3 regions of the Paenibacillus sp. FSL H8-0259 genome follow, and region 1 is predicted to be linked to each of the others. Evidence: riboswitches for the same ligand, from Rfam matches in the RefSeq annotation. Region 1 holds a riboswitch; each other region holds the start of a gene.
The links. A riboswitch is a leader RNA that binds a small molecule or an ion and turns the genes downstream of it on or off. The one in region 1 is predicted to bind cyclic di-AMP.
Positions count from the first base shown of each region.

Region 2: it holds a riboswitch for cyclic di-AMP, as region 1 does, so the genes downstream of both, NSU01_RS17695 (alpha/beta hydrolase) here and NSU01_RS18745 (APC family permease) in region 1, are expected to answer to the same signal.
Region 3: it holds a riboswitch for cyclic di-AMP, as region 1 does, so the genes downstream of both, NSU01_RS02995 (hypothetical protein) here and NSU01_RS18745 (APC family permease) in region 1, are expected to answer to the same signal.

Region 1 is NZ_CP150147.1:4,441,038-4,444,314, forward strand. It holds gene NSU01_RS18745 (APC family permease) at 1-1,747, opposite strand, end outside; cyclic di-AMP (ydaO/yuaA leader) riboswitch at 1,876-2,035, opposite strand; gene NSU01_RS18750 (disulfide oxidoreductase) at 2,262-2,696, opposite strand; gene NSU01_RS18755 (DsbA family protein) at 2,693-3,277, opposite strand, start outside.
Region 2 is NZ_CP150147.1:4,161,736-4,165,012, reverse strand. It holds gene NSU01_RS17700 (MarR family transcriptional regulator) at 1-380, opposite strand, end outside; gene NSU01_RS17695 (alpha/beta hydrolase) at 494-1,303, opposite strand; cyclic di-AMP (ydaO/yuaA leader) riboswitch at 1,311-1,443, opposite strand; gene NSU01_RS17690 (extracellular solute-binding protein) at 1,624-2,934, opposite strand; gene NSU01_RS17685 (carbohydrate ABC transporter permease) at 3,001-3,277, opposite strand, start outside.
Region 3 is NZ_CP150147.1:695,709-698,985, reverse strand. It holds gene NSU01_RS03005 (oxidoreductase) at 1-543, opposite strand, end outside; gene NSU01_RS03000 (MerR family transcriptional regulator) at 540-941, opposite strand; cyclic di-AMP (ydaO/yuaA leader) riboswitch at 1,545-1,714, shown strand; gene NSU01_RS02995 (hypothetical protein) at 1,888-2,334, shown strand; gene NSU01_RS02990 (hypothetical protein) at 2,684-2,872, opposite strand; gene NSU01_RS02985 (hypothetical protein) at 2,975-3,271, opposite strand.

The sequences.
Region 1 (3,277 bases):
ACAAGCTGGTCTGATTATGCAGAATCGCCTGCCACCAATGCTTCGTAACAAATTGCGGAATGAGTACAGTAATGTGGTCTGTAGAAGCGGTTTTCCACTCCACCGTATCGATGAATTTCACCAGCGGGCGGATGATGCTGCGGTAACGAGAGCGGAGTACAATCAGGCGCACTCCAGGGTTCCACTCTTCCCACTTCTGTTCCATTTTGTGAATCTCTTCTTCATCGAATCCGACATATACAGCCACTACATTCTCAGTCAATGACTTCGCATAGCTGATCGAATGCAGTACTGCACGGGTGACACCGGCAACAGGTACAACCACTGTGCTTCCTTTAATGCAAGGTTTATCCGTAGCCGGACAAATACGCAGCTGATCGGCAATATTCATATAATGGCGGTGAATCCGGTGGAACACGATGATTACAAGCGGCAGGAAGATGAAGGCCATCCATACACTCGAGAATTTAGTAATAATGAAGATGAGCGTAATGGTTAAGGTTGTGAGCATGCCTACTGTATTCACAGCGAATTTGCTCTGCCAGCCCTTAGGCTTGGTTCTGTACCACTGGACCATCATGCCAAGCTGTGAAAGGGTAAACGGAATGAATACCCCAACGGCGTATAATGGAATCAACCCTTCGGTATTTCCGTGAAAAGCAGCTACAAGCACAGCCGACATTACGCCGAGGAAAATAATGCCGTTGGAGAATCCCAGCCGGTCTCCGCGCACCATGAAGGCGTGGGGTAAATATTTGTCTTTGGCGAACATGAACGCCAGCAGCGGGAAGGCCGAATACGCTGTATTCGCCGCCAGGAACAAGATTACTGCGGTGATGCCTTGGATGAAGAAGTACAAACCGCCGCGGCCAAAGGTAGACTCGGTAATCTGTGACACAACCGTTGCTTTCTCGTCCGGCATGATACCGTACCAATAAGCCAAAAGCGTAATCCCCGTGAACATAGCCCCGAGAATCAGACCCATCAGCATCAGCGTTTTAGCCGCATTTTTCTCAGCCGGTGCTTTGAAGTTAGGGATCGCATTGGAGACCGCTTCTACCCCGGTCAGTGCCGAACAGCCGGAGCTGAAGGCCTTAAGCAGAAGGAACATACTGACGTTCGATACCGCCGAGCCGATCTCAGGAACCTGGGCATGAGCACCGCCGGTTGCATACTTGAAGACTCCCGCGATAATCAGTACAAAGATGGAGACGACGAACAGATATACCGGAATGGCTATGAATGAAGCAGATTCAGTAACACCCCGCAGATTGACAATCGTTAAGAGCAGAATGACAGTAACCGCTATGAGTACACTATGATTATGAAGACCCGGGAACGCTGATGTGATCGCATCCGTTCCCGCCGAGGCGCTTACCGCCACCGTAAGAATATAATCCACCAGCAAAGAGCCGCCGGCAAGCAAGCCGGTATGAACCCCGAGATTGGTTTTGGCAACAATATAGGCGCCCCCGCCTTGCGGATAAGCAAAAATGGTCTGCCGATAAGACAGGATTAAGATGGCCAGCAGGCCCAATACGGCTAATGCAATTGGCAATGAGTACCAGATAGCTGTGAAACCTGCGGCCACAAGTACGATTAAGATTTGTTCTGTTCCGTAGGCTACAGACGAGAGCGCATCAGAAGACAGGACAGCCAGTGCTTTCACCTTGGATAACTTTTCATGATCGAGTTCGTTCGACTTCATCGGACGCCCGATCAATAGTCGTTTTACCTTGCTTACCATTGTAGTAACAGTTCCTCTCTTTGTTAAGTTGAAACGGCAGTACCGCGCGCTGTTTTCATAAGTGGATTTCATAAATGCAGGCACAAAAATAAGCATACGGAAATGATCCGCATGCCTTGAGTGCATGGTCATTATCCCACTATTGCTTACGAGGTTAGCTGGCGGATTCGGGCTGTGGTAGCCCTACGGTTTTCGAGTCTGCTGACCCGCTTCCGATTCACCCCGTTGGCACTCGGCCAAGTTTGGTTCCCCCGTTTTTCCTTCCGGAAAATTCAGCGCATATTCAACTTCTCACAAGGACTAATATTAATCTACAATGCCTCTTCCGTAAAGCGTTGAAACAAATGAAAAAAGAATGAAAAACAACCAAAACAACCAAATCCATGATCCGGTATGTCTTGATCTTTCATTCTCTTTCATTATCCCTTTATCGCGTGATTTTACAGCGTTTCTGCATAATAATTTACACTTAATTTAAGGGAAATAGTTACTCTTCATTCTGCCTGACGGCTTCTTACTCAGCTGCATCCTCTTTACGCCCTGTCCATAGCAGAATTGTGATTAATGCGAACGCAATGAGTGCCAGCAGCGGGATGGTGATGAATCCGAAATAATTCAGATAATCCGTGTTGCACGGCACACCGATTGTACATGGAAGCACCTTGCTGAGTGCCGGAATTTTCTGCTCTGCGTAATGATAGATCGAAATGCTTCCGCCAATCAAACTTAAGGGAAGGACATAAGGGATAATGCGCTTATCCCCCCGGTAAGTGGCGATTCCGAGCAAAATCAGCTGCGGGTACATAAATATCCGCTGAAACCAGCATAGCTTGCAGGGCTCATATTTCAGCACTTCACTGAGATACAGACTGCCTGCTACAGCAACAACCGAGACGAACCAGGCCAAGTAGAGACAATTCCGGCGGCAGAATGCAGAGAATTTATTCATTGTGCAGCCACAGCTTCCGCAGCTACCTGGATTTGAGCATCAATCTCCTCCATATTAAAAGGTTCATTCACCTTGACTCCATTGACAAACAGTGATGGCGTATTGGTTACACCGGTGTCTGTGCCAAGCTGGATATCTCTCTCCAGTTCGCTTTCGTAGGTCTTGTCTTCAATATCCTTACGCAGCAGGTCGAAGTCAATGGGCAGTTCTAATTGCTGTGCCAGACTTACCAGGAAGTCCGGTGTTGCCCACTCTACCTTTTCTTCACCCTGGTTAGCATAGATGGCATCGAAGAATTTCCAGAAAGCCTCTTGATTCTGATGGTATACGGAGAGTGCCGCAAGTGAGGCTGTTCTCGAATCCGTACCAATAAAGGCCAGGTTGACGAAGTAAAAGGCTGCTTTATCCTGATTGACATACTCCTGAACGATTTGCGGTTTAATCACCCCGGTGAACTGGGCGCAAGCCGGACATTTGTAATCGCCGAATTCAACGATTTTGACTGGAGCATCTTCTTTCCCCAGCCGTGCCATTTCACTGTAATTGAAGTCAACGGGAGCCGCAGCAGATCCTGTGGTTGA
Region 2 (3,277 bases), 280 kb from region 1:
CCGAAGGCTGCCTGTTCTTCTGGAGACAGGACTGAAAATATGCTGCCGCCCTCAACCTCCTGGCCCTCTTCCTCCCGCCCTTTCGGCGTCAGATAAATCAGCATGATGCGTTTATCTGTCTCGGAAGGCTGACGGGTAATATATTCGGCCTTCTCCAGTTTGGCCAGCAATTCATTGAGCGAGGATACACGAATGTCCAGCATATAGGATAAATCCTTGGTGCTGATTCCGTCCTTCATCCGGAGAAACGCCATGATCCTGCCTTGTCCCCGTGACGTATCTGCCATAGGGCCAACAGCGGCGTGGTTCTTCAGATGCTGTCTCTGCAGCAGCCATTGCAGCTTGGCGAGCTTGTCGTACAATTCAGCATTCATATTCATTATGAATCCTCCCAGGGATATATTTACGGTACCTGTCAATCAATGTAACGGTACCTGTTGAATTTATTATAACGGTACCTGTTATACTTGTCAAAAATTTTCTACAGGTGCCGTTAATAAATTTTCCGCTGGAAGCATTGCTGGTCTTTCAGGTAATCAAGCAGTAGCCGGTTGAAGTGCTGCGGCTGACATAAATGGCTGGGATACATGGCATCTTCCAGTATTGCCAGCGTGGCGAGCGGATATTTGGCCGCTGTTTGTCTCACCTGCTCCAGAACCCGCTCATTCTGATTGCCTGATACACAAAGAACGGGAACCTGCAGCCTTAGTGCAAACCCGTAGCTGTCCGTATGTCTTAGTGCCAGACGCTGTTTAATCAATTCTGTTGTCCGTTCATGGACAAGCTCTCTTCTCAGAATATGATACGCAGACAGCCATTTGTTATATGTAATGCGCAAAGAACGGATGAACATTTCAGCCGGAAGATAATGGGCGGCCCATGCGCAGATTTGAAAGAGCTCCAGCACTTTGCTGCCTTTGGACGTACAATCTCCTAGGATGTAATTGTCCACCAACACCAGATTAATTACCCGTTCAGGATTCAGATAGGCGAATTTCTGGGCAAGCACAGCACCGCTGGAACAAGCTACGATGACGGCCCGTTCTACGGACAGTCCATCCAATAATCCCTTCAGATCTTCACACTGCGTGTCTACAATCCGGCTGATCTCCACATCCATTTTACCGGATTGCCCATTCCCTCTTAGGTCAAACAAGATCACTTTCGCCCGCTTGCTGAAATACTCCGCCTGAGGCTCGAACAGATGATGTGAAGTCGAATAATCATGAATAAAAACAATGGGCAGACCACTGCCCGACACCTCGTAATAGAGGGTAGTTCCATTGACGTCAATATACGGCATTACCTGTGCATCCTCTCATGTCGCTTACGGAGTTAGCTGCCGGATTCGGGCTTGAAGAGTAGCCCTACTCGATTCCTCGAGATTCACCCCAGAAAACTTGGTTTCCCCGCTTCCATTACGGAACTCAGCGATTACATATATTTTTGCGGATATAGATTAACAGAAACTTCAGTATAGCCCATATTCGTCTATGAATGAATAGCTTAGGTGAATTTGCCCAACACGCGCAGAAACCAGCCGCAGTGAACCCAAAAAACAGAGCAGCGATTCTCCCGTTACTGGAGACTCACTGCTCTGCTTGCTTTAAACATCATCTATAATCAGCGGTTCAGGATGTCATCCACCTCTTTGGCGAGCGTGTCCAGGCTGTCCTGAATTGGCAGGTTCTCCAGCCAGATATCGTTGATGCGTGTGCCCATCAGATCTTCAATCTCATGGTACGTACCGGTCATCGGACGCATTTTGCTGAATTCCAGCTCATCGGAAGCGACCTTGTAGCCTGGGAAGGCGGCAATGGTCTCTTTCATCAGGTCTGTGTCCAGGGAGGTTAGACGGGTCGGAAGATATCCCGTATTGGCAGAAGCATACGCCGCCTGTTCGGTATCCGACAGCCATTTCATGAATTCAAAAGCGGCTGCTTTCTCATTATCCGTTCCCGTATTCGCCAGATACGTATTCGATCCGCCGACCGGAACGCCCCGTTTGCCGTCTTCTCCGGCAGGAATCATGGATACGCCGAGATCAATTCCACTCTCCGCGGCCATGCCGGCAAACGTTTTGTAGCCGCCGACACTGGAGAAGATCAGCGCTGTGCCCGGATTGGCAATGGAGGCATAGTAGGCATCCTTGTCCGTGACCCCGAGTACTTTGATTAGTCCCTTGGATTCCAGATCCTCAATGAAGGAGATCAGCTTCACTGCGCCTTCACTGTTGATATTGGATTTCGTCTCATCCTCATTGACCACATTAGTATCCGAGTACGAATGCAACAGCGCCTCCATCACCCAGAAGTCATAGTTGAACAGGTACATCGGCGGCTGGCCGGTAGCATCATAAGCGGTTTGCAGATAGGCCTCCAGTTCGGCAAAGGTCGCCGGTCCGTTCGGATCCAGCCCTTCTTTAGCGGCGAGCGTCTTGTTTACATACATCACGGGAACACTCCGCATATGCGGAAAGGCATACAGATCCTCGCCCAGATACAGGTTGCCGAGGTCGCCGATTTTGAAATCTGAGGTGTCGAACTTGTCCGTTTCCATGAACGGTTCCAGATTGGCAATAATGTCACTGTCGGCAAAGCCCTTAGTCATCGCCACTTCATCAATAAAAACATTCGGCAGCGTACCCGCTATGGCTGCAGCGTTGATCTTCTGCTGCATTTCCCAGTAATCGCCTTGATATTCAGCATTCACATGGATATTCAGCTCGGCTCCCTTGGTCTCGTTGAACTGGTCCACCAGATTCTGATTTACATCCTCCACGGCGGAGGTCCAGAAGTTCAGCTCGGTAACGGAATCCCCTTTCTCATAGGCCGCTACACTGGATTCGGCTTCGGTGGTGGCACAGCCTGCAAGAACGGCGGTCAGTGCAACAGTGGCGAGCAGCGGAGCTACTCTTTTTCCCCATACCTTCATTATTCGTTTCTCCTCCATGAACTGCTGTATTTGGTATTCAACATGCAAGGCCGCAGGGTATTCCCGCTACTTCACTCCCATGTAGGTGAACGCTTTGATAATCTGCTTGCGTGCAATCAGGAAGACCAGCAGAATCGGCACGATCAGCATCATATTCCCGGCCATCACGATCTGCGGGCTGAGCCCCTCCACATCCTGAAGCTTCTGAATTCCAAGCGGCAAGGTCCGGACAGCATCTGTTGTGGTCCATACGAGCGGGAAAAAGTAACTGTTCCACGTCCCGATGAACGTCAGCAGCGCGAGTGTGGACAAGGTGGGCACAGCGGCAGGCATCATGATCGTG
Region 3 (3,277 bases), 3.7 Mb from region 1:
ACCGGCAATGCGATGGCCGCGTGAAGATACGGAGACTACCCGCGCGCCTCCGCCCTGCACCAGCGCCGGCCAGAGCCGGGCCGCCAGCTGGAAATGCCCCAGATGGTTGGTCGCGAACTGCGCTTCGTACCCGCGGCTGTCGCGGGCCAGCGGCGAGGCCATGATGCCTGCGCTGTGAATCAGCATATGCAGCGGCCGGCCGGAGTCCAGGAACCGCTGCGCGAAGGCATCCACAGATGCCGGGTCCAGCAAATCCAGCGCCTCCAGCTCGACACCGGGAATCCCGGCAAGGGCAAGCCGGGCCTTCTCCGGTGTCCGAACGGGAACTATCACAGTGGCCCCCGCGGCAGCCAGGACACGTGTGGTCTCCAGGCCCAGGCCGGAGTAGCCGCCGGTCACGACCGCTATTTTACCGCTCAGATTATGGCCTTGGATTACTTGCTCTGCCGTAGTGTCCGGCCCAAACCCCGAAGGAATCGGGTGCTGCTTAACTTTCGCGTGATTCAACTCTTTGTTCGTGTCCTGATTCAACCCAGTATTCATTCCTCGTTCCTCCTCTGTTCCATTTCCGCGATGAACCTGCCGTCCTTAAGCTCCCGGAAGTTCTTCAGCTTGTATTTCATAAGCTCCAGTGCCGCCGTAAGTTCCGTGAGCTGCTCTTCAATCAACGTTTTATGCCTGTCCAGCACACTGTAGCATTCCTCGTAGTCCTCTTCCGCTGAAGCCCTGATATATTCTTGAATGGTGCGCAGTGGCATATGGGTTCTTTTGAGAATAGCGACGAAATGCACCCGGTCCAGCTCACGCCTGCTGTATGCCCGCTGGCCGTTCTCCTTGCGGCTTGCCGGGGGCAGGAGCTTGATTTTCTCATAATAGCGGATGGTATCCTGGCTGAGTCCTGTCCGCTCTGCTACCTCGGTGATCGTAAAAACAGGCTCCATTGGCTGCTGGCCTCCTTCCTAATCTAGCTTCTTAATCCAGCTTCTTAGTTTGGCTTTCAGTCTTGGTAATTTACTGACCGTCTGCCCTTACAGATTCAAATAATAATCCCTGGAGTAGGGTCCAAGTCAAGCATTCGGGAAGCGGGAATTAGGCCCTCCCGGATGTATGGTTTGTGCGGCTAGAAAGGTACACTTTTCGTAGAATCAGGCTCTAACTCAGGTACAAATTGTAAACCGCCATAATTACTCTAATAACACATTCACGAATCTATTTGCCAGACGGGTAACGCTTACTTCATCTTCAATCTCTCATTATCTCCCGATTACTCACTAATACGCCATTTCACAAAAAATCAATATCGACGGCGTTTCCGGTCTAACGCATTAATATTTCCGGAGTTCCCTCACCGCTGCCTCCCAAAAATAAAAAACGGCGATTGAGCGAGATAAACGGATGATAATCGGCCACATATATGGTTTTAGTCTCCAATATTCCTCGCGAAGCAGCAATTTATTGCAAATCCGGCGCAGAAGCACTCTTTTCCATTTTTACAAAGACAATCCTGAAAGGGTATGATTCGTGTTGAAAGTTACCAGCGATAATGTGAATGCACGCTGAATTTCCGCCAAGCGGAAAACGGGGGAACCATCAGGCCGCAGGCCTACTTGGGGTGAATCCGAAGGAGACTTCAATTACGCAGTCTCAAAAGGTAGGGCGACTCTCACCGTCCGAATCCGACAGCTAACCCCGTAAGCGTAAAGAGAGAGATCTTGATCCGCCACGATTTTGCCCCAGGCTTCTTACGCCTGTAACAAAACCGCAGCAGAGGTCCTCCTCTGTCTGCGGTTTTTTGCGCACTTATTCCGGCGGATCAGCATTTCGGCAAACCTATCAACTACATATCCAAACTATAAATCGCCCACATTCAGGAAGGAACGTGTCCACATGCCAGACCCATTATCGTCCAATGCAGTTCCCGCTGCCGGATTCACCAGCTATATTGAGCAATATAGCGGAACCATCTATGCGCTAAGCTGTCTCCTGCTGGAGAAGGGCGCCCGCGCCGATCAAGCCGCAATTGCTACATTCGCGGCACTCTATGAGCCTTGGCTCAAGGGCAGCATCCAAGCAGATGCTTACTCCCTTGCCGCCTACAGGGAATGCATCCGGCAATGCTCGCTGGTTGCTCAAGACCGCGGCCGCTGCTCTTCTGCCCTGCTCACCTGGGAGGATCAGATCGCCAGCGCCTTATGGTACGGCATCCAGCTGCCGCTGCCCGAGATCTGCCTCATCCTGCAGCGAAGCGTTCCTGAGCTGAAAGCGCAGCTCAGAGGGATTCGCGAACAGATGGCTGCTGCGCGGCCAGCTGTCCCGCGTCCGTCGGCGGGATAATAGGGAAGATGGCTAGGCCTGCAACAATAGACTCAATCATGCCACTGCGATCCATGCGGACTGTAGATCCGTTATTTCGCCCAATCAGTCGAATCAGCGATCCATGCGGACTCAGAGGACCTTAACTAACCAGTTTCGCCTCATTTTGAGCTCCTTCGAACAATATAAGCGCGCCTGAGTCCGCAACGGGCAAAAAAGCAGGCTTTTTCACAAAATAAGGTCCTCTCAGTCCGCGTAGCAAGCGCTGCATAGAGTAAATCCGCTGACGTCGTACATATTAATAAAAGCCGCAGCATCCGCCACGGCTCTCCATTTGCTAATGCTATGCTATCTGTTCCAGTGCCAGAAATCAGCGCTTGCCCTTGCCGCCCTTGGCGAACCGCCAAAAAGCCATGCAGCATCCGAGCAGCCCGACGCCCAGCAAGATGGTCTGCAGTGCTCCCAGCCAGGTTGATTTGTCCGACGGGATCAGGCTGCTGATAATGATCAGCAGGATGGAGACCACGACCAGCACGGGGGTTTGTCTACTTTTTTTCACAAAAAATCACCACTCCTAATTACTAATATTACTAAGGTACACTATCTGCGGGGGTTTAACCAGTTTAGGGTGGTTTGTGATCACTCTATAGAACAGCATTATTTATAAGCCCGTTTCATCACTACAGGTCATCCACCTTCCATATCCCATCATTTTAATCATTGAATAGACAGCGGTATCATCACTCCCGTTATCCCAGGACCTGTCCACTACCACTTCGTATTCATCAGCGTTTATTTTATTCATTTCATTAATTTCGTAATCTGTTATATTTGCCGTCTCCTTGCTGATTTCAGCATACAGAGCCTTCCTTTCATCTATCGTCTTACTTTCTGAGGTATCTCCGGAACACCACATGTGCACTTTCGCGATGAAATCATCCAGATAGCTCACTACCACACTGTT